DNA from 3 places in the Pantoea sp. X-Soil-YNGN-844 genome. Region 1 is predicted to be linked to each of the others. Evidence: predicted binding sites of a transcription regulator. Region 1 holds the regulator's gene; each other region holds the start of a gene.
What was found. The regulator LexA, encoded in region 1, represses DNA repair genes until DNA is damaged. The targets are predictions, from matches to a motif close to TNCTGTATGTACATACAGNA.
Positions count from the first base shown of each region.

Region 1 (7,778 bases):
AAACATCACCGTTACCGGCAGCATCTGGATATCCAGCGTAGGATTATTGCGATGCAGATCGAGGTAATCGTGAAAGATTTTCACCGATTCCACGCTGGGCACAAAATAGGGGAAGACGCGCGGGCCATCGTGGATAAATACGTGGCGCGGCAGCAGTGAACCATCAATCTCCAGCGGAGAGAGCGGGTCAGGCAGATGATGCCGCAGACACTGCGCGCGTAAAGTCAGTAAGTCGGCCTTCGAATCGTAAGGCAAAACATACATAATAGGTCGGGTCGGATCCAGACCATGTTCAGACACGGGATCGGCCGGAATGGCCTTACTTTTTACCAAAAACGACAGTGGTAAATTAAGCAATTTGTAATAGAGTTTACGCCAACCTGACATAGACAACATGAAGCCTCTTGTTAGCAAAGCGCCGCAAGCATACCAGAAAGTGCAGCGAAGATCTGTGGTGGTGCCAATTGCACGCAGCCCAGACATTGACGTCAATCCGATAAAAGGGTTCCCACATCATGGCAAATAATGCCACCGGACTTATCAGAATAGTTAAAGCCGCAGGTTACTCCTGGCAGGGACTGCGTGCCGCCTGGCAACATGAAGCGGCGTTTCGTCAGGAAGCCCTGGCTGCGCTGGTCGCCATTATTATCGCCTGCTGGCTGGATGTCGATGTGGTCTCACGCATCCTGATGATCGGGGCAGTGGTGCTGGTCGTCATTGTTGAAATCCTTAATAGCGCCATTGAAGCGGTCGTTGACCGCATCGGTCAGGAGCATCATCCGCTGGCGGGCCGGGCCAAAGATATGGGCTCTGCGGCGGTACTGATCAGCATCTTACTGGCACTGTTTGTCTGGATCGCGCTGCTCTGGACACATTTGCGATAAGCGTTCCATATCGCGCCGGAAGCCGCGTTTTGCCTGACAATCGGTTTCCATTTCGCCAATACCTGTATATACTCACAGCGACTGTATAAACAACCAGGGGGCGGGATGAAAGCATTAACCAGCAGGCAGCAGCAGGTCTATGACCTGATTCGCGACCATATTTCTTCAACAGGCATGCCGCCTACGCGCGCAGAGATTGCTGCACAACTGGGCTTCCGCTCACCGAATGCGGCAGAAGAGCACCTGAAAGCGCTGGCGCGTAAAGGTGTCATTGAGATCGTTTCGGGTGCATCGCGCGGCATTCGTCTGTTAATGGAAGAAGAAGCCTCAGAAGGCATACCGTTGATTGGCCGGGTTGCTGCCGGTGAGCCGATCATGGCGCAGGAACATATCGAAACCCACTACAAGGTCGATCCGGGCCTGTTTAAGCCGTCTGCCGACTTCCTGCTGCGCGTCAGCGGAATGTCGATGAAAGATATCGGGATTATGGATGGCGACCTGCTCGCGGTACATAAAACCCAGGATGTGCGCAACGGCCAGGTTGTCGTTGCCCGCATCGATGATGAAGTCACCGTTAAGCGCTGGAAAAAGCAGGGTGCTATCGTGCATCTGCTGCCTGAAAACAGTGATTTTGACCCGATTGTTGTCGATACCCGTGCACAGTCCCTGACCATTGAAGGTTTGGCGGTTGGCGTGGTGCGCAACGGCGAGTGGCTCTGATTTTAGGCCTGCGTGCATTCGCCTTTTCTGATGCTATTCTGTCTGCCCTAATTTTGTCGCTGACTGTTTTGCGCAGCGACACCGAGCACGGAACGGCGAATGCGCTTTATCACGGCAACCGATAAAAATCTCTGGCGGCTTGCGCTGCCGATGATCCTTTCAAATATCACCGTTCCCTTACTGGGAGTGGTCGATACTGCAGTTATTGGTCATCTCGACAGCCCTGTCTATCTTGGCGGGGTTGCGGTCGGGACCACGGTGACCAGCTTCCTCTTTATGCTGCTGCTTTTCCTTAGAATGAGTACGACTGGCCTTACGGCGCAGGCGTTTGGTGCGGACGATAAAACCGCGCTGGCACGCGCACTGACGCAGCCGCTGATCATTGCGCTGCTGGCAGGTGTACTGTTCATCGCTTTACGTTATCCGATTATTCAGCTGGCGACCCATCTGGTTGGCGGTAATCCCGCGGTACTGGAACAGGCGGCGCTGTTTATTCAGATTCGCTGGCTCAGTGCGCCTGCTACGCTGGCAAATCTGGTCATTCTGGGCTGGCTGCTGGGCGTGCAGTATGCGCGCGCGCCGGTGATCCTGCTGGTGGTGGGCAATGTGGTTAATATCGTACTCGATCTCTGGCTGGTCATAGGCCTGCACTGGGGTGTCGCGGGTGCGGCAACCGCCACGGCGCTGGCGGAGTACATTACGCTGGGTGTCGGCAGCATCATGGTCTGGCGGGTCCTGAAGCTGCGTGGTATTCCCCTGAGCCTGCTGAAGCAGAGCTGGCGCGGTGACAGCGGCCGGCTGCTGCGGCTGAACCGGGATATCATGCTGCGCTCACTGATGCTGCAACTCTGTTTCGCCTCGCTGACCGTGCTGGGCGCGCGGCTGGGCCCGGATGTGGTGGCAGTTAACGCGGTATTGCTGATGTTCATCACGTTCACGGCCTATGCGCTGGATGGCTTCGCCTACGCGGTTGAAGCGTTTGCCGGCGAGGCGCATGGTGCAAAAGATGGCGGCAAACTGCGGCGCGTCTGGCACTCTGCCTGTCGGCAGGCGGTGGTGGTGGCGCTGTTCTTCTCGCTGATCTATGCCATTGCTGGCCCGCAGATTGTTACCCTGTTGACCTCCCTTCCTTCGCTGCAACAAAGTGCTGACCGCTATCTGGTCTGGCAGATCGTTATGCCGCTGATCGGTGTCTGGTGTTATCTGCTGGATGGGATGTTTATCGGCGCGACGCGCGGACGTGAGATGCGTAACAGCATGGTGGTAGCAGCAGCAGGCTACTTTCTGACGCTGCTGAGCGTACCGGCGCTGGGCAATCACGGACTGTGGCTGGCGGTAACGGTTTTCCTGGCGCTGCGCGGTCTGTCACTGTGGCTCATCTGGCGCAGGCACTGGCGTCAGAACAGCTGGTTTGATGCCTGACGCTGTACAGGCTGATACAGATTATTCCGTATTATTCCGGGTTTGTGAATCTGGCTACTACAATTAACTTTATCCGGCGCAGTTAACCAGCGCTTTATATCGTTATTTTGTTAAGTAACAAGATAATCATTAAACCCCGAGGATTGGAGGTCTGCCATGAATAAAGATGAAGCGAGCGGCAACTGGAAGCAGTTTAAAGGCAAAATGAAAGAGAAATGGGGCAAGCTGACCGACGATGACATGCAGGTTATCGAAGGCAAACGCGATCAGCTGGTCGGCAAAATCCAGGAACGTTATGGCTATGCGAAAGATGAAGCAGAGCGTGAAGTGACGGACTGGGAAGGCCAGAATAAAGACCACCGCTGGTAATGCAGCGCTGATCAGTTAACACGTTCCGGTGCACCCGCACCGGAACCACACAAAGATGCGCCAGTTACCCGCGTTTTCCCCGCTTTTTACCCTCATCCTGATGATCGTGTTCGCAGCTTTCATGGTGCGTACAGGCTTCTACTGCAGCACAATTTTCACACAGGCCATGCGCTTCAATCACACTGTGGCGTAAAGCGAACTGCGCTTCACCCGCCAGCGTCGCGATAATCTTCTCCACGCCCTGCGCCTGTTTCTCCGTTACCGCTGCACAGCGGTCGCAGACCAGCATCACTGAGGTATGCGCCGGTGCCTCAAAGTGGTGACACATGACGTAGCTATTGTTGGACTCCACCCGATGAATGAAACCCTGCTCCAGCAGGAAATCGAGTGCCCGATATACGGTGGGGGGCTTGGCCTGCGGTTCGTTGATGCGGAGTTGATCCAGCAGATCGTAAGCGCTGATCGAGCCTGGCTGTTCGGCCATCAGGCGCAATACCTCAGCACGCTGCGAAGTCAGACGTACACCGCGCTGCAGGCACATTTTTTCAGCCTGAATCAAAATTTGCTGCGACGTCATGTTTGTCATGAAAAATTCTCCGCTGGATAAGTGATGTTATTTTATCACACATAGTTTTGCGGCGCCGATGTTCGTTTTCGCCTGTTAAAACAGCATTATTTGCCTGATAAAGCAGCATTTTAAGAATTTCAGCCGCTATCTATCTCAAATCTGACGAGAAATCAGATCCATTCTCAATCGACATGAAGCGGAATTTGTTGGCATTTTGCTTTGCATCTCACTGAGTTAAGAAGTAATGTTCAGAAAGACTTAAGGAAAGTCTGGCAGTATTTGAAATAACCCGACACAGTCTGAACAATTACAACGGTTTTTTGATTGGAAAACGTCCAATCCTTTGAATTAAGACACTGTTTCCTTTGAATTCACAGCAATAACGCGTTAGCCAGGGTTCACAATAGGGCTAACAAACTATTCAGTCGTTGAATGTTTCAATGACAATTTCTCAGGTGATGGCAGGCAAATGGTGAAAAAATCCGCTCAACGTTCAGCGCTGAATTATTCCGCTGCAGCGACCGCGCTTTTCCTTTCTTCTTCCGCCATGGCGGCAGGGACCTGGTATGATGCACGTAATGACGCCATGGGTGGCACCGGCGTAGCATCTTCTGTTTATGGCTCAGCAGTGCTGGCGAACCCGGCATTAATGACGCGTGCTAAATCTGACGATAACGTCAGCATTATTATTCCCTCGGCAGGTATTCAGGTTACTGACAAAGATAAGCTGATCGATAAAGTCGATGATATTACCGACACCGTGGATCGCTATCGCGACGTGATTGGTAACCTGACTTTTGCGGATTATCTGCGTGGCTACCCTGAACTGCGTGCTGCCTCCGGCGACGTCGCTGACAAGCTCAGCGATTTGCGCGGTAACAAAGCGGACGGCAGTGCAGGCGTGGCCGTGGCCGTCACGATCCCTAATGAGACCCTGCCTTTTGCGTTTATTACCAAAGCCTACGGTACGGCGCACGTCCGTGCCAACGTGGTCCAGGGTGATATCGACTACCTGCGCGGTGTTGCTAACGGAACGGTGCTGCCACGTCCAGGCGATCAAAATAACCTTCGCTCCAGTGCAAATGGCTTAGCGGCACTGACCATTGATTATGGTGTGGCGGTCGCGCATGAGTTCACCATCGCCGGTCAGCCGGTCTCGGTGGGCGTAACGCCGAAAGTGCAGAAAACCTCGCTCTATAACTACACTGCCAGCATCTATAACTACGACAAGAACGACATCAACAATAGCCAGTATCGCAGCACCGACACCGGCTTTAACGTTGATGCCGGTCTGGCGACCACCTTTGCTGAAAACTGGACGCTGGGCGTGACCGGACAGAACCTGGTTTCGCGCGATCTGCAGACCAAAGAGGTCAACGGGTTCCGCGATACCTACCAGATTCGCCCGCTGGTCACCACCGGACTATCCTGGGATAAAGGGCCGTTTACCGTGACAGGCGATGTGGATCTGACTGAAACCAAACGCTTCAAAACCCAGGATAACAGCCAGTATGCGGCAGTGGGCGCGGAGTACCGCGTGCTTGACTGGTTGCAACTGCGTGCCGGTTATCGGGCGGACATGCGGTCTAACGACGAAAATGTTGCCACCGCAGGTTTTGGTCTGTCACCGTTTAACAAAGCTGTCCATCTGGATCTGGCTGGCTCGGTGGGGGCTAACAACACCTGGGGCGCGATGATGCAGCTGGGCTTTAACTTCTAAGCACGTTATTCCGGCTGTTCGGGGGCGGGCGATGCACTATCGCCCGCCCTTGTGTTATCCTTGCACAGAATTCCATCACCCTTAATTACCGGATTGTCTGCGCTTCATGCCTAATTTCTCTTCGCAACGTTTCTCTATCGCCCCCATGCTCGACTGGACCGATCGTCACTGTCGCTATTTTCATCGTCAGCTGACCGGTGACACGCTGCTCTACACCGAAATGGTGACCACAGGCGCGATCATTCATGGCAAAGGGGATTACCTGGCATACAGCGAGGCGGAACATCCGGTCGCGTTGCAGCTTGGCGGTAGCGATCCGGCGGCGCTGGCGCAGTGTGCGAAGCTGGCAGAGCAGCGCGGCTACGATGAAGTAAACCTGAATGTCGGCTGTCCTTCGGATCGGGTTCAGAATGGTCGTTTTGGTGCCTGCCTGATGGCCGAGGCGAATCTGGTCGCGGATGCGATTAAAGCGATGCGCGATGTGGTATCGATTCCGGTGACGGTGAAAACCCGCATCGGGATTGATGAGCTGGACAGCTATGAATTCCTGACGGACTTTATCGGCACGGTGGCAGGTCGCGGTGAGTGTGAGACGTTTATCATCCATGCGCGCAAAGCCTGGCTCTCTGGCCTCAGCCCCAAAGAGAACCGCGAAATTCCCCCGCTGGACTATCCACGCGTCTATCAGCTGAAACGCGATTTCCCGCATCTGACGATCGCGCTTAATGGCGGCGTAAAAACGCTGGAAGAAGCCCAGACCCACCTGCAGCACCTGGACGGTGTGATGATGGGACGCGAAGCCTATCAAAACCCCGGCATTCTGGCCCAGGTCGATCAGACGCTGTTTGGTCGTCAGCACCCGGCGGCAAACCCGGTGGAAGTGGTGCGCGCCATGTATCCCTATATCGAAGTGGAACTGGCGAAGGGCACATATCTGGGACACGTCACGCGCCATATGCTGGGACTGTTCCAGGGGATCCCGGGCGCCCGCCAGTGGCGACGTCACCTGAGTGAAAACGCTCACAAGCCGGGGGCGGATGTTCGCGTACTGGAAGCCGCGCTGGCGCTGGTGGCGGATAAGATCCCACAGGAAGCCTGATCCCTAATCGTAACCCTGAAAAACCAGCTCTGATCAGCTGGTTTTTTTACGCCAGAATGTGGTTTTTCTCACCAGGTCGCTACACTTTTTTTAATCCTTATCAGCGTTAAATCAATAAGTTATCAGTTGGCACGCTTTTTGTAATAGCTATAACAACTGATTTCAAAAAGGAGCGCTGACGTGGAAATTTTATTCGTATTAGGGTTTTTCCTGATGCTGTTGCTGACCGGCGTTTCACTGCTGGGCGTGCTGGCAGCACTGGTGGTCGCAACCCTCGTGATGTTTGTCGGTGGACTGTTCGCAATTGTTATCAAGGTGTTGCCGTGGCTGGTGCTGGCGGTCATCGCTGTATGGCTGCATCGTGCCTTTTTTGGCGATAGCGATGAACGCGCGCGCCGTAAGCTGAGACGTAAGATCAACAGGTTAGATCGCAAAGGCTGGCGCTAAATGCGGTAGCGATCACAGTGTGAGAGATTGTTCGGCGCTGATCTGCAATTAAACATATTTTTTACTTATGTTTTCTGGCAGGATGCCTGTCGTCAAATCGATGTGCCATCGACTCGACATGAATTCATCGCCGCTGTCCCTACACCAGCGCGAACAAAAAATAAAAAAAAGAAGAGGGCTTCCCACGGGAAGCCCTTTTTGCTGCTTACGGGGTGCTGGCTGTTACGGGATTAACAGGCAGGATCCCTGCGTGGCACGGCTCTCCAGCATCTGGTGCGCCTGGCTGGCCTCTTTCAGCGCAAACTTCTGCTGCTCCGGCACATCAACCTTGATCGCGCCGCTCGCCAGCAGGGAGAACAGCTCGGCACTGGCGGTTTCCAGCTCCTGGCGATTGGTGATATAGCCAAACAGGGAAGGTCGGGTTACAAACAACGAGCCTTTCTTATTCAGAATGCCCAGATCGATGCCGGTCACCGGACCCGATGCATTACCGAAACTGACCATCAGACCGTGACGGCGCAGCGAATCCAGCGATGCTTCCCAGGTATC
Region 1 covers NZ_AP036007.1:319,224-327,001, forward strand. Annotated here, with positions in the region: gene plsB (glycerol-3-phosphate 1-O-acyltransferase PlsB) at 1-387, opposite strand, end outside; gene AC6I8C_RS01360 (diacylglycerol kinase) at 516-884, shown strand; gene lexA (transcriptional repressor LexA) at 990-1,604, shown strand; gene dinF (MATE family efflux transporter DinF) at 1,704-3,026, shown strand; gene AC6I8C_RS01375 (CsbD family protein) at 3,183-3,395, shown strand; gene zur (zinc uptake transcriptional repressor Zur) at 3,460-3,981, opposite strand; gene AC6I8C_RS01385 (conjugal transfer protein TraF) at 4,433-5,683, shown strand; gene dusA (tRNA dihydrouridine(20/20a) synthase DusA) at 5,790-6,782, shown strand; gene pspG (envelope stress response protein PspG) at 6,963-7,229, shown strand; gene AC6I8C_RS01400 (quinone oxidoreductase) at 7,452-7,778, opposite strand, start outside.

Region 2 (7,778 bases), 1.5 Mb from region 1:
TTTGTAAATAGCACAAAAACCTCCCTCTTCTGCGCCGAAATAGCTATACAGGCTCGTTTTTTTTGTATAACTTTGCCGCGAACCGATCGTTTTTCCATCACCTGACAGGAAATCACCCATGTACCCGAACCAGAGACTGCCGCGGACGGCAGACGATATTGCCCGTTATTTTAATGCGGCAAGCCTGCCCTCACAGCAGGAAACGCTGGGCCAGGTGGTGGTGGAAATTCTGCATGCGGGCGGGAACGTAAACCGTAAAGCGATCTGCACCAAACTTCTTCGTCGGCTGGAAACAGCGTCTACGCTGGAAGATGAGCGTCACTACCGTGCTCTGATCAGCCTGCTGTTTGGCCGTTAAGCAGCAAACGCTCTCTGCCAGCGACTTCCGTTAGTGCGTCAGCGGTTCCCCGCTTTCCGTCACCTGCTGTTGCAGCGGATGTTTCGCTGCGCGGGTTTCAAATCCCCCCTCGGCAGCAAAAACAGAGCAGCCAATAGCGGCTACGAGTGTCAGTAAGATTGAGGTTTTCACGAAGCAGGCCTTAATTATTACGCTACAGAATAAAACGTAAAAGCCTGGCACATAAACAGCGTCGGGAAAAGCGCACTGCAGACTTTCTCTGTCCGACAAAACGCAGGCGGAGAAATGCCGGTTTATTGATTGACCTGCCCCGTAACGATTACCCCAGTACTTTTAATGCCAGTGCCAGCGTCTGCTGTTCGTTGGTCACATCGCTGACCTTGCCTGCAACCCGCATACCGTAAGCAATGCAGAGGATTAAACCGGCTGCCGCTTCACTATCCAGCGTGTTATCGATTGAACCATCCCGTTGCCCCAGCTCCAGCAGCGAGACCAGGAAGCGCTGATTACGCCGGACTACCTCATCAATACGCTGCGCCAGCGCCTGATCCATCGTCTGCAGTGCAATGGCGCTGGCAACGACCAGACAGCCGCGCCGCCCTTCGATAGCTCGCGCCGAGTCGAGATAGAACTGTAACAGCTCGGTTATTTTTCCCCGTCCGCTAGTACAGGGTGCCAGACGACGGCGCAGCTCGGTATTTCTGAGCAACAGATAACGTTCAAACACCCGCAGAAAGAGCGAGCGCTTATCTTTAAAGGCCTTATAGATGCTGCCTGCGGAGAGGTTCATCGCCTCACCCAGATCGCTTATTGATGTGGCGTGATACCCTTTTTGGCGGAAAACGATCATGGCGTGATCCAGAGCCTGTTCAATATCGAACTCTCTGGGACGCCCCCGCTCTTTGTTTTTATGCGCTGTCGCTGTCGTGATCATTGTTACCGGTCTGGGAGGTACGTTCCTGTCAGAATCAGCCCGGATTCTATCCCAGGCACGGGTAACAAGTATAGATAGCGGCAATCGGCCAGCGGCCTGACACTGACGGATGTCCGTTTCTGTCGCCTGATGATCAAGGGAAATAACCGGTTGTGTCCTGAAACCCGACACAGGTTACAGGACAAACCGGTCACGACTCACTCAGATAATAACGCGGTCTCTTTGCGGCGCTCTGCCCGTTGCTGGGCGTTTATTTTGATTAGCCATAACATAAACTGCTTAATGAGCAGACTGGCGTGGTGCTCATTGTCAGCAAAGCATAAAAAAAGTCGGGTTTTGATATTGCTGTTGTCGTCGACCGCATAAATCTCATAGTCGTCGTGGTGGCGGGATTGAATGATTGCTGTGAAATGTATTGCAGGCCAGAGCATTACTCTGGCTTCAAACTCTCTGAAATCCATTATATTTACCTGGTAATTTTTTTAAAATGCCAGATGAAAAACTACACATCTGGCCAGGCAAAGCATAACTTCCTGTCACTTTCATCGCGTGATAAAAAAAGCTTTTAGCAGACGCTGCTACGTCAGTAACAGAGGAGGCCGGACCCGCACCTACTTAACCGCCGCCACCGGCAAATCCGCTACCCGTGTGGTATAGGCAGGTGACAGCATCTCGCGCTTCATCGCCCAGGCCTTATTAATCCCCTGCCCGGCAAACCAGAGTTTTCCGCTGCCGGTTTTGTTAATTTTATCCATCAGCTGCATCAGCTCCTGGCTGTTGCGGCGCGGCTGATGCTCATCAAACAGATCAAGCTGGGCCACGCCCTGGCTGAAAAAATCCCCCAGCACGATGCCCGCCTTGATATAGCGATATCCCTTAATCCAGATGTTATCCAGACACGCCATTGCAACGTTGATGATGTCGCGGGTGTCCTGCGTCGGGATCAGCAACGTCTCTATAGACTGATTGCCATAAAAGGGTTCGTCAGTTGCGTGCGGGCTGGTACGCAAAAATACCCCTATCTGACGGCAATACTGGTTCTCACGACGCAGTTTCTCTGCCGCGCGCTCCGCATAGGCACAGACGGCTTCACGCATCTGGTCATAATCGGAGATGCGGTTGCCAAACGAACGCGAACACATGATTTGCTGCTTATCCGGTGTCACTGACTCCAGTTCCAGGCAGGATTCGCCCCGCAGTTCTCTGACGGTACGCTCCATCACCACGCTGAACTGTTTGCGAATGGATTCGGTGCTTTGATCGGCCAGATCTTTCGCCGTCATAACGCCCATGGCATTGAGTCGTTTGCCGATCCGGTGCCCCACGCCCCAGACGTCAGCCACATCGATCAGTGCGAGCAGCTTTCTCTGTCGTTCGGGGTCCGATAAATCAACAATGCCGCCGGTTTTGCTCCACTTTTTGGCCGCAAAATTCGCCAGCTTGGCCAGCGTTTTGGTCTGTGCAATGCCGACGCCGACGGTCAGATGGGTCTCTTTGCGGATCCGTTCTTTGACCTGACGGCCAAAGGTCTCCAGCGCCATGCAGTTCTGCACGCCGGTGAGATCCATAAACGCCTCGTCGATCGAGTAGATTTCTACCGAGGGAGCCATTTCTTCGAGGATGGTCATCACCCGATGGCTCATGTCGGCATAGAGCGCGTAATTTGAGCTGAAGACCTGTACCGCGTGACGCGTCAGCTCTTCGCGCATTTTAAAATAGGGCGCGCCCATTTTAATACCGGCTTTCTTTGCCTCGGCGCTGCGCGCAATCACACAGCCGTCATTGTTGGACAGCACAACCACCGGTTTGCCTTTCAGATCGGGCCGGAAAACGGTTTCGCACGACGCATAAAAGCAGTTCACATCGACCAGCGCGAACATGGTCAGTGCGTCGATTTAATAACAAAGGTCACAACACCAAACACCTCCAGCACATCTTCGGTCTGGATAGCGATCGGTTTAAATTTGGTATTCATCGGCATCAGTTGCAGGCAGGGATGAAGCTGAAGACGTTTAACGGTAAATTCACCGTCGACGGCAGCCACCACGATATCGCCGTGTGAGGCGGTGAGCGAGCTGTCGACCACCAGCATGTCACCATCGTTAATGCCCGCCTCAATCATCGACTCGCCGCTGACGCGGACAAAATAGGTGGCGCTGGGGTGCTGCACCATCAGCGCATTGAGATCGATACGTTGTTCGACATAATCCTGCGCCGGGGAGGGAAATCCGCACGGCACACGTTCGATATAAAGCGGTAAAGGCATAACGGCGCGAATGTCCGCAGGTTTAATGAATTCCACAATTTCACTCCTTTCTCAGATTACTGTATATAAATACAGTAATAGCTAATCCCCCTTTTAATCAAGTGACACGGAACATTTTTAAGCAAAGGAGTTGATGGTAATGCACTTTTTTAACCCTCTTTTTTCTCACTGCTGTGAGAGTAAGCAGAAACGGGTTACTTTTGCCGCAGCACGGGAATATCAGCGTTTTTTTCTTTCAGTAACTAATCTTATAAATTCACCCGCTGATTATTTTTACTTAAGGAAAATCTGACAACGTCTCTGTGGCATTCGCTGAGGTTTGAATATTCAGCGCGGGCTGGTTATTCTGCCTTTTTTAAGGCCTGGAGGGGTTATGGCAGACGACGATCGAATTAAACATCTGGAAGAGGCAGTTGCGCAGTTAACAGTTGAGACCACGGTATTAAAAGCGATACTCGGTCAGCAAATTGCGCTGAATAATCTCAATTACAAAGGGAAGTTTGACGATGTGCTGGCCGCCCTGGCAAAAGAATATGCCGAACGCGGTCTGGAGGAAGGCAACAATCAGGCAATCCACGACGCCCTGCGTCAGTATATTAAATATGAGCCACCCGCAATGGAATAGGACTTTCCGGCAGCGTCCGCTCACCGGACGTTACCGGCTCCTGAACACTGCCATCCCCTGACCTGCCCCATCCCCGGATTAGGGTTTACGCCTGACCATCACTCTCCAGCGCATCCTGAATCGCATCAGCCAGATTACCAATTTCATTCGCCACGGCCTGCAGGTCCCAGGAGGCTTTTGAGCCGGTTGCTGACGTTGAAGCGCTGACGGACTCCTTTGCCACTGACAGCGCCGCTGCTACAGCCACTGAACGTTTATGTTGTTCCTGCGTCACGCCCGCAGGCGGAATCGCAAAATAGTCGTGAACCATGATCATTTCCTTGTGATGAATAAGGGCTCAACCTTAGCCTTCTGCATCAGGTGTGGGAAGTGAATTATGTGGCATGACCTGTCAGGCGAACAGGATTGCAGCAGTCGTGTTGCGTTGTCCGTTTTTCCTGCGCAAAAAACCTGTACGGCCTGTACAGGTTTTTGGCTGAAATGTCTGGCTGAACGGCTATTGTATCGTTTTCGCACGGCGGAAAAAGAGAGGCGTTACGCACCAGTGGACCCTATCATCCTGCGAAAAAAATACTTTAACACCCTGAATTAACTCAGATAAAGACTAAAAACCCGACACGCTCCCGTTGTCTGCCTGCCCCTCAACACCTCTGACCAGTGATTTTTTGTCAAATTTTATTGTACAACTTTGTCATTCTTGTATAACTTTGTCTCGTGATGTTAAATCACTTGTAACGAGTGTGCTTTGCACCGCATCTGAAGGTGTTGTGGATTTCCACCTTCAGATGCAATTTTTTTACGTCAGCCGGTTACCGGATCTGAATCAACGCATACTCCCCCAATTTCTTATGAGGCCTGACATGCAAACAACGATGAATACAGAGTCTCAGATTTCTGATTACTTCATGAACTCTGGTACAGCGCTGACGACTGAAAAACAGGTTATCGCCGCGGTCCATGCTGAACTCGCACGAGCCAAAGCCCATGTCTCCGATAAAGACATCGTGCGGGGCCTTATTCACCACCTGGAGAGCGAGCGCGACGTGGTTAAGCAGGATATTTACCGTCAGGCTCTTGAACATGTTCTGCAGCGTGCAACGGCTACCAGCGAAAGCTAAAAACCTGTGTCTGTTATGACGGAACGCGAATTAGCACGGATGCTTTTCCACTACGGAATCGGCCCCTTTTAAAGGGGCTTTTTTATTGCTGCTGCACTGCACCACCCGCCTCTTTTTTACCTCCCGCATTGCCTTCCCTGCCGGACCACATATAGCGCTACTATTTACCGTTTTTGCCGCTTATTTCACCTTGAATTGCGATTAATTGCTCTCGGTTCGCTTTATTTATCCAATATCTGTGTCCAGGCTTTTTCTGCATCCACTGCAAACACAGACGAGGAAAATAATCATGTTTCATCATTCATCAAAACTTCAATTCCCGGTTCGTGTAGAGAAGCCCGATCCAGAGTTTGCCATGCTGTTACAGCAGGCCATCGGCGGCGTCGAAGGTGAGATTCGTGTAGCGATGCAATACTTTTTCCAGGCGATGGGCGCGCGAGGTGATGTGCGGATTCGGGATCTGCTGATCTCCACCGCCACCGAAGAGCTGAGCCATATCGAAATGCTGGGCTACGCCGTGGCGCTGAACCTTGAAGGCGCACCGCTCTCTTACCAGGAAGCGTCAGCCAAAGATCCGGTGGTTAATGCGATTCTGGGCGGCATGAATCCGCGCCATATTCTCTCTTCCGGCCTGGCTGCGATGCCGGTAAACGCCAACGGCATGCCGTTCGACATGAGCCACATCTACGCCTCCGGCAACGTGGCCGCCGATATGCTGGCTAACGTCACCGCGGAAGCCACTGGCCGCGTCCTGGCTACCCGCCTCTACAACATGACCGAAGACAAAGGCATGAAGGATTTCCTCTCCTTCCTGATCGCCCGTGACACCATGCACCAGCAGCAGTGGCTGGCCGTAATCGAAGAGATGGGCGGACTGAACGCGTCGCTGCCGATCCCGAACAGCTTCCCGCAGGAACATGAGGCGCAGGAGCACTCTTACTACTGCCTGAATACCTCGCTGGATAAACCGCTGCCGGAAGGACGCTGGAGCAGTGGCCCGGCTTACGATGGTCATGGTCAGTTCAGCGCGAAACAGCAGCCCGAGATTCTGGGTGATGAGCCGCTGCTCGGCAATGCCCGTCCCGGCTCCGGTGCGCAGTCAGAGCAGATTGACGGCGTTACGCCACCGAAACCTTAATGGCCCGCCTGTCAGGGATCGATGCCCTGACAGGTTTTTCCCATCTTTTTATGGAGGAGACGTCATGTTATCCACTCAGCGTCCACAACCCCCTTTCGAAGAGCAGCAGCAGACGTGGCCCGGCAGTACCGCCGCGATGCAGCCACAGCCCGATCATGGTGAAGAGAGTTATCAGGGTTCAGGCCGTCTGGCGGGTAAAAAAGCGATTATTACCGGCGGCGATTCCGGCATTGGTCGGGCCGTGGCGATTGCTTTTGCCCGGGAAGGGGCTGACGTGCTGATCTCTTATCTTGATGAGCATGAGGATGCGCAGGATACCGCCCGACTGGTTGAGGCCGCCGGTCAGAAAGCCGTCCTGGTGCCCGGTGACATTACCGATGCGTCACACTGCAACGCGCTGGTCGATAAGGCCGTGGAAGCCTTTGGTGAAATTAACATTGTGGTGAATAACGCGGCGTATCAGATGACGCGCGAATCGCTGGATGAGATCGGCGACGACGAGTTTGATCGGACGATGAAGACTAACCTGTACGCGATGTTTTACATCACCAAAGCGGCCACAAAACATATGCCTGCAGGCGGGTCGATCATTAATACGGCCTCGATCAATGCTGACCAGCCGAAACCGAAACTGCTCGCCTATTCCGCGACTAAAGCCGCCATCGTTAACTTCTCTGGCGGCCTGGCCGCCCTGCTGGCGGAGAAAGGCATCCGTGCCAATGCGGTCGCACCCGGTCCCATCTGGACACCGCTGATCCCATCGACCATGCCGGTTGAACAGGTGAAAAACTTTGGCAGTGAAGTACCGCTGCAGCGTGCCGGTCAGCCTGCTGAGCTGGCACCCACCTATGTGATGCTGGCCAGTGATGAAGCCAGCTACATTTCCGGGGCCACCATTGCCGTTACGGGCGGCGTCGCGATTATTTAACGTCCGCCGACTCCCTGGCCCCTTCGGCCAGGGGATCCTTTAGCAGCTTCTGCGTTATTCCCCACTGATAAAGCGGCTCCCGCGCCAGATTCTTCATTTTCACTTCACACATAATGTCGAAATCCCGGAACGACAGCGCCCAGCCATTCAGCGTCGGATTAAAGAAGTAGTCGGAGTGCGCCCGCAGTTTGCTTTTGCTCGCGCCCAGCTGCTGCTGATCGGGCCAGCCCTCCTGCGGAATAATCCCCTCCTGCGAAATCGAATAGTGCAGCACCGGCCGCACGCCGCGCCACGACTCAATGACCCGGGCAACACGCGCATCATCCGGCTGAATAAACTCACTCTCTTTGACCCAGTGATGGTGGATATCCAGCACCACCGGACAGAGCGGTGCCGCCTGCAGCACATCAT
Region 2 covers NZ_AP036007.1:1,860,302-1,868,079, reverse strand. Annotated here, with positions in the region: gene AC6I8C_RS08705 (hypothetical protein) at 1-120, opposite strand, end outside; gene ycgZ (regulatory protein YcgZ) at 119-358, shown strand; gene AC6I8C_RS08695 (hypothetical protein) at 389-529, opposite strand; gene AC6I8C_RS08690 (TetR/AcrR family transcriptional regulator) at 678-1,292, opposite strand; gene AC6I8C_RS08685 (hypothetical protein) at 1,490-1,753, opposite strand; gene umuC (translesion error-prone DNA polymerase V subunit UmuC) at 1,904-3,172, opposite strand; gene umuD (translesion error-prone DNA polymerase V autoproteolytic subunit) at 3,175-3,594, opposite strand; gene AC6I8C_RS08670 (hypothetical protein) at 3,932-4,183, shown strand; gene AC6I8C_RS08665 (hypothetical protein) at 4,269-4,493, opposite strand; gene AC6I8C_RS08660 (biofilm development regulator YmgB/AriR family protein) at 5,044-5,301, shown strand; gene AC6I8C_RS08655 (manganese catalase family protein) at 5,591-6,439, shown strand; gene AC6I8C_RS08650 (glucose 1-dehydrogenase) at 6,504-7,367, shown strand; gene AC6I8C_RS08645 (apurinic/apyrimidinic endonuclease family protein) at 7,360-7,778, opposite strand, start outside.
Region 2: umuD (translesion error-prone DNA polymerase V autoproteolytic subunit) is a predicted target of LexA. The motif match lies at 3,616-3,635, and genes of this name have one in related genera.

Region 3 (7,778 bases), 890 kb from region 1:
GCCCACCAGCACGATCTCATCGCCGGGAAACAGCTCGCCGACGCGGTGGATCACCGTGACGCGCTGCAGCGACCAGCGTTCGCGCGCCGCATCAACAATCTCCTGCAGCGCTTTTTCGGTCATGCCGGGATAGTGCTCCAGCGTCAGCGCCGCCACGTTATCACCCAGGTTGTGGTTGCGGACTTTGCCGGTAAAGGTCACTACCGCTCCATCTTCGTCACAGGCCGCCAGCCAGCGATACGCTTCCGCCATATCAAAGGGCGCGGGACCGACGCGAATCTGTGTTTCCATCTCAGCCTCCGGTCACGGGCGGGAAAAAAGCCACTTCATCACCGGCGTGCAGCGGGTGACTCATCGGCACCAGCGTCTGGTTGACGGCCGCCAACAGTTTGCCCGACTCCAGCGCCAGCGCCCAGCGATCGTCGCGTTCGGCCAGCGCAGCGCGTAGCGCGGCCACATCCGGATAATCAGCACCGACCTCAAGCGATGCGGTGCCGGTCAGCTCACGCACCTGGGCGAAAAACAACACCTTAATCATGCGTGACCGCCTGAAAATCGCCGCTTTTGCCGCCGCGCTTGCTGATTAAGCGCAGCTGATCGATGACGATATCCTTCTGCACCGCTTTGCACATGTCGTAAATGGTCAGCGCGGCTACTGACGCTGCCGTCAGCGCTTCCATCTCGACGCCGGTTTTGCCGGTCAGTCGGCAGAGCGAGGTGATGCGAACCCGGTTCTGTGCAGGTTCTGCTTCGAGGTTCACTTCCACTTTGCTCAGCATCAGCGGATGACAGAGCGGAATCAGCTCCCAGGTGCGTTTTGCTGCCTGGATCCCGGCGATGCGCGCGGTGGCGAAGACATCCCCTTTATGGTGGCTGCCGTCGATAATCATCTGCAGCGTTTCCGGCTGCATCAGCACCAGCACTTCGGCGCGCGCTTCGCGCACGGTTTCAGCCTTGGCGGAAACATCCACCATGTGCGCTTCGCCCGCGGCGTTAATATGTGTGAGTTGAGACATACTTACCGTTTCTTCAGATGTGAGACAAAATTACAGGGCGCAGTGCGCGCATCAAGCTGGTCAGCGATAATCCGCTCCCAGGCGGTGCGGCAGGCGCTGGTGGAACCCGGCACGGCCAGAATCAGCGTCCCGTTAGCCAGACCGGCAATGGCGCGCGACTGCAGCGTCGAGCCGCCAATCTCTTCATAGGAGATCATCCGGAACAGTTCGCCAAACCCTTCGATCTCGCGGTCAAACAGCGGCAGCAGCGCTTCCGGCGTGCTGTTTTTCAGGTTAAAGCCGGTGCCGCCATTGATGATCACCACCTGGACATCGTCACTGGCGATCCAGCGCGAGACGGTGGCGCGAATGCGATAAAGGTTATCCGGCACAATGGCGTGATCGACCACCTCATGGCCCGCTTCCACCGCCGCCTCGCGCAGATAGTCGCCGGAGGTATCGTTGCTGGCATCGCGACGGTCTGACACCGTCATCACCGCAATCTGTACGGCCTGAAATTCGCTGGCTGGTTTACCCATACTTCCTCCTGAAATTAGCCACCAATGTAAGAGAGATTCTGTGTGATACCGGTGTTGCCCTGATGCAGGAAGTGCGTCTGCTTCTTCTGCCCCAGGCTGCTGGCGATGCGCGCCTGCAGTTCGGCCTGCTGCTCATCGGACGCCAGCAGGTCACGCAACGGTAGGCCGCCGTCACCAAACAGGCACAGGTGAAGGTTACCCTGCGCCGAGACGCGCAGACGGTTGCAGCTGGCACAGAAATCTTTGGCATAAGGCATGATCAGGCCAATCTCGCCGACATAGTCGGGATGATAAAAGACCTGTGCCGGGCCGTCGCTGCGTCCGCTTTCGCGACGCTGCCAGCCCTGGGCAATGAGCTGATCGCGGATCACCATGCCGGAAACGTGCTGATCGCGGAACAGCGTGCCGCCGTCGCCAGTCTCCATCAGTTCGATAAAGCGCAGCTGAATCGGACGGGTACGGATCCAGTCGAGGAAGGTGGCCAGATTACGGCTGTTGAGATCGCGCATCAGCACGCTGTTGACTTTGACCTGACCAAAACCGGCGTCCAGCGCCGCGTCGATGCCGCTCATCACCTGATGGAATTTATCCTGGCCGGTGATGGCGTGAAACTGACGGGCGTCCAGGCTGTCGACGCTGACGTTGAGTGCGGTCAGACCCGCGTCGCGCCACTGTTTCACGTCGCGCGCCAGCCGGTAGCCATTGGTGGTGACCGCGATCTGGCGGATAGAGGCGTTTTCACGCACTGCCGCAATGATGTCGGTGAAATCACGGCGCAGCGACGGCTCACCACCGGTCAGCCGCACTTTTTCGGTTCCGGCTGCGGCGAAAGCCCGCGTGACGCGGCGGATTTCATCCAGAGAGAGAAAGCTTTTGTTACGAATTCCCTGCGGTTTGTAGCCGTCAGGGAGACAATAGGTACAGCGGAAATTACAGACATCCGTGACCGACAGGCGCAGGTAATAGAACTTACGCGCGTATGCATCAGTAAATTGTGACACCAGAACACCTTTCCAGATTGGGAGATGCAGTCATTTCTTCCTGCACCCTGGCAGCTCGATGGCTACGGCCTGAACCCCCTATCCGCAGACTTAGGCATTCAGGCTTGAGTGTACGCTGACCCGTTGATCAGCGCGGTAAACATGATGGTAGCGTGAATTTCCTCACTCTTCCATTTGCTCTTTTCGCTATATATTCTTATACATATCGAATTTTCACCGCATTTTCGCGACAGGATACGTTAAAATGCGATCCAGATTTTGACGCAAGTCATCCGCGCGGGCTTAGCGTTTAGAGCCACGCTACGCGACGAGATGTTAAGGAGAAGTATGAATCGCACACTGGCCGATCTTGATCGCGTTGTGGCACTGGGCGGCGGACACGGTTTAGGCCGCGTGATGTCGGCCCTTTCCCCGCTGGGCTCACGTCTCACCGGCATCGTCACCACCACCGACAACGGCGGATCGACCGGGCGCATTCGTCGATCCGAAGGCGGTATCGCCTGGGGCGACATGCGCAACTGTCTTAACCAGCTGATTGCAGAACCCAGCGTCGCCTCCGCGATGTTCGAGTACCGTTTTGCCGGTAACGGCGAACTGGCCGGTCACAACCTCGGCAATCTGATGCTGCGGGCGCTGGATCATCTGAGCGTTCGCCCGCTGGAAGCGATCAACATCATCCGTAACCTGCTGAAGGTCGACGCCTTTTTAATCCCGATGTCGGAGCAGCCGGTGGATCTGGTGGCGATGGATGCTGAAGGCAATATGGTTTACGGCGAGACCGCGATTGATGAGATGAAGCAGCCGCCGCAGGAGCTGATGCTGCATCCCAACGTCCAGCCGACGCGGGAAGCGCTGCAGGCCATTGCAGAAGCGGATCTGATTCTGATTGGTCCTGGCAGTTTCTATACCAGCCTGATGCCGATTCTGCTGATGAAAGAGATGGCGCAGGCACTGCGTCGCACGCCTGCCACCATGGTGTTTATCGGCAATCTGGGGCGTGAGCTCAGCCCCGCCGCGGCCAGTCTTTCGGTGGCTGACAAGCTTCAGATGATGGAACGTTATATCGGCAAGCGGGTGATCGATGCAGTAGTGGTCGGTCCGGCGGTCGCCACAGAGGGCATTGAAAACCGTCTGATTGTCCGTGAGCCGCTGGAGGCCGCCGACATCAAATATCGTCACGACCGCCAGCTGTTACGGGTGGCGCTGGAACACGCCATTCAGAGCTTTGACGGCGCTACGAGGCCGCAATAAACAGCGTTCGCAGCTCATGCAGCTGATCGCGCACGCTGGCCGCCTGTTCGAACTCCAGGTTCTGCGCGTGCTGCTGCATCTGCCCTTCCAGCTCGTGGATTTTCTTCTGCAGCGCCTGCGGCGTTAACAGCTGGAAATCGGCCAGCGCCTGCGCTTCGCCAGGACGTGCCGGTTTCGCTTTGCCGCGGGTTTTCACCACATTTTTGCCCAGCTCCAGAATATCCGTGATCTTCTTGTTCAGGCCCTGCGGCACAATGCCATGCTTTTCGTTGTGCAGCTGCTGTTTCTCGCGGCGGCGCTCCGTCTCTTCAATGGCACGCGCCATCGACGGCGTGATTTTATCGCCATAGAGAATCGCTTTACCGTTGATGTTACGCGCCGCACGACCGATGGTCTGAATCAGCGATCGTTCGGAACGCAGGAAGCCCTCTTTATCCGCATCCAGAATCGCCACCAGCGACACTTCCGGCATATCCAGTCCCTCACGCAGTAAGTTGATGCCCACCAGCACATCAAACTCACCCAGACGTAAGTCGCGGATAATCTCCATACGCTCTACGGTGTCGATGTCGGAGTGCAGATAGCGCACCTTCTCGCCATGCTCCGTCAGATACTCAGTGAGATCTTCCGCCATGCGCTTGGTCAGCACCGTCACCAGCACACGTTCGTTGATCGCCACGCGCTGATGGATTTCCGACAGCAGATCGTCAACCTGGGTGCCGACCGGACGCACTTCGATGATCGGGTCCAGCAGGCCGGTAGGACGTACCACCTGATCGACAACTTCGTCGCCCGATTTTTCCAGCTCATATTTGCCCGGCGTTGCCGAAACATAGATGGTCTGCGGGGCCAGCGCTTCAAACTCTTCAAACTTCATCGGACGGTTGTCCAGCGCAGACGGCAGGCGGAAGCCATACTCCACCAGCGTCTCTTTGCGCGCCCGGTCGCCTTTATACATGCCGCCAATCTGCGGGATGGTGACATGCGACTCATCCACCACCAGCAGGCCATCGGCAGGCAGATAGTCAAACAGCGTCGGTGGCGCTTCGCCCGGTCCGCGTGCGGAGAGGTAGCGCGAGTAGTTCTCGATGCCGGAGCAGTAGCCCAGCTCACTCATCATCTCCAGATCAAACTGGGTACGCTGAGTAATACGCTGCTCTTCCAGCAGTTTATTGTTCTCCAGCAGCACCCGGCGGCGATCCGCCAGCTCGACTTTGATCTCTTCCATCGCCTGCAGAATGCGCTCACGCGGCGTGACGTAGTGCGTCTTGGGATAGATGGTAAAGCGCGGCACCACTGAATCGATCTGCCCGGTCAGCGGGTCAAACAGCGACAGACGCTCGACCTCTTCGTCAAACAGTTCGACGCGCAGCGCAATATCGTCCGACTCCGCCGGGAAGATATCGATCACTTCGCCACGCACGCGGAAGGTGCCGCGCTGAAACGCCTGATCGTTGCGGGTGTACTGAAGCTCTGAGAGGCGGCGCAGGATGCTGCGCTGATCGATTATCATGCCGCGGGTCAGGTGCAGCATCATTTTCAGATAGAGATCGGGATCGCCCAGACCGTAGATCGCCGAAACCGACGCCACCACGATAACGTCGCGCCGCTCCAGCAGCGCCTTGGTCGCTGAAAGACGCATCTGTTCGATGTGTTCATTCACCGACGCATCCTTTTCAATAAAGGTGTCGGAGCTCGGCACATAGGCTTCAGGCTGATAGTAGTCGTAGTAAGAGACGAAAAACTCGACGGCGTTATCCGGGAAAAACTCTTTCATCTCGCCATAGAGCTGCGCCGCCAGCGTTTTGTTCGGTGCCAGCACCATCGTCGGGCGATTGAGGTCGGCAATGACGTTGGCGACGGTAAAGGTTTTACCGGAGCCGGTTACGCCTAATAAGGTCTGATGGGCCAGTCCATCCTCCAGCCCCTCTTCCAGGCGACGGATCGCCTCAGGCTGGTCGCCCGAAGGTTTAAAGGCGGAATTGAGTTTAAAAGCTTTGGTCATGAATGCAGTTCCTGCTGGAGAAGTCGGCGGGCAGGCATTTATTTTACTCTGCTATGGTGATTTTGCCAGAAAATAATACTGGATATAAAAACAGTAATCGTGCAAGGTTAATGCAATCAGGGTAAGACTTAGCCCGCGTGCTTCAGATACGTGATATCGCAAAGCCTGTTGCGCAATGTTATCCCCAGACCGGGATCGGATTTAACATTTGTCAATAGAACGTCACAAAATTACAGTTTGGTTACCTGACAGAGAATTCGCAGGCTTGTTTTTTGATAACCAGCTGATTTTAATGGTTTAAGCTAATAAGGCCAGAATCTCGTCATTATGTTACCAGGCCGCGTATTTCCTCGCTTCTAACCGGTTTTCATTACCTAATGCACAAGGTTATCCACAGGAATGGTGGATAAGTGATGGCAGCCCCGCCGCCATCAGCTGTGTATAATTTTTCCCTGCCCTCCCGCCTCGTTGAAAATAATTTTTTTTGCGTTAAATTTCGCGTCGGCTGCTGACGGATTATTCTGCATTTTTAATCTGTCGCCTGGCGTGGCACGCAAATTTTCATCGTTCCACTAAGATTCTTAATCAGACATTCTGCGTTACCGCAGCACGTCTGCACCACAAACAGCGCCCGCAGGCACTGTAAAAGTGCAGGCGCGTGATGACCATGGGTAATTGATAAGTTTTTCTCACCTTTCGTCCCTGATACAGCGCACTGCAGCAGGAAACAGGGCCGTTTTAAGATCTGGCCTGGGAATTGCAGGAGTGAGTAACGTCACCGCGCTTTACGCGCACTGTGCTGCAATGGTGAGGCTGCCGTTGCTGATGACTTGTTTGCCAGACGACAGAGAGCGGAAGCAATCAGGCTAATGATCGGGAAGGAGAGTGTCAGATGCTGAGTCTACGTTCGGTAAATCAATTTTACGGTCAGAACCATATTCTGTGGGATGTGGACCTGGATCTGTCGCCTGGCACCTGCACCGGCATTCTGGGCCGCCCTGGCATGGGCAAGACCACGCTGGTCAACTGCATCATGGGCAGACTGCCGATTAACAGCGGCACAATTTCCTGGAAAGAGGATGGCTCGCCGCCGGAAGATTTGCTGATGCAACCGGCCGAACAGCGGGCACAGATGGGCATCGGCTATGTGCCGCAGGGCCGCCATATTTTTACCCAGATGAGCGTGGAAGATAACCTGCTGATTGCCCTGCTGGCGGGTGCCAGCCAGCGCGATCGTCATCGCGCCATTCCCGAAATGGTCTTTGATTTGTTCCCGGCGCTCTACTCCCTGCGCCAGCAACGCAGCGGCGATCTGCCCATCGATCAGCAGCAACAGCTGGCCCTGGCGCGCGCGCTGGTGCTCCAGCCCAAACTGCTGATTCTGGATGAGCCGACTGATGGGATGTCGCCGTGGCTGGAAGAGGAGATGGGCAACCTGATCCGCCGGCTTAACCTCGACTACGGGCTGACCATCCTGCTGCTGGAGCAGCGCCTGTCGCTGATCCGGCGGGTGGCGGACTATTTCCTGCTGCTGCACCGTGGCCGTAATGTGGCGCAGGGCAGCATGGAGCAGCTCGATGACCACACCGTGGATAAGTGGCTGACGGTGGCCTGACACTGAGTCCCTGCCACGGCAGGCGTCAGGATTGCAGGCAGCGCGCAACAATCTGACGTTCAGGCTGGTGAGCACTGCACAGGCTCAGACTGATCAAGCAAAAAGCCCCTAGGGCCGGGTTTTACTCTGGCAGCGTCAGATACTGTCCACAGGACGCCTGCTGCGCCGCATCGGTGAGATACGGAATCGTACCCAGACAGGGGGCAGGTAGTCGCTGCTTCAGGCTGGTGAGATATTCCTGATAGCGTTTGCCGGGCGGCTCGACGGTGTTGGCGATCCAGCCCACCAGCGGCAGGCCGCGCGCACGCACCGCCTCGGCGGTGAGCATGGCGTGATTAATGCAGCCGAGCTTAATTCCCACCACCAGAATCA
Region 3 covers NZ_AP036007.1:1,213,197-1,220,974, reverse strand. Annotated here, with positions in the region: gene moaE (molybdopterin synthase catalytic subunit MoaE) at 1-291, opposite strand, end outside; gene moaD (molybdopterin synthase sulfur carrier subunit) at 293-538, opposite strand; gene moaC (cyclic pyranopterin monophosphate synthase MoaC) at 531-1,016, opposite strand; gene moaB (molybdenum cofactor biosynthesis protein B) at 1,019-1,534, opposite strand; gene moaA (GTP 3',8-cyclase MoaA) at 1,549-2,535, opposite strand; molybdenum cofactor riboswitch at 2,525-2,658, opposite strand; gene AC6I8C_RS05570 (gluconeogenesis factor YvcK family protein) at 2,863-3,786, shown strand; gene uvrB (excinuclease ABC subunit UvrB) at 3,770-5,791, opposite strand; gene AC6I8C_RS05560 (ABC transporter ATP-binding protein) at 6,684-7,406, shown strand; gene bioD (dethiobiotin synthase) at 7,528-7,778, opposite strand, start outside.
Region 3: uvrB (excinuclease ABC subunit UvrB) is a predicted target of LexA. The motif match lies at 5,868-5,887, and genes of this name have one in related genera.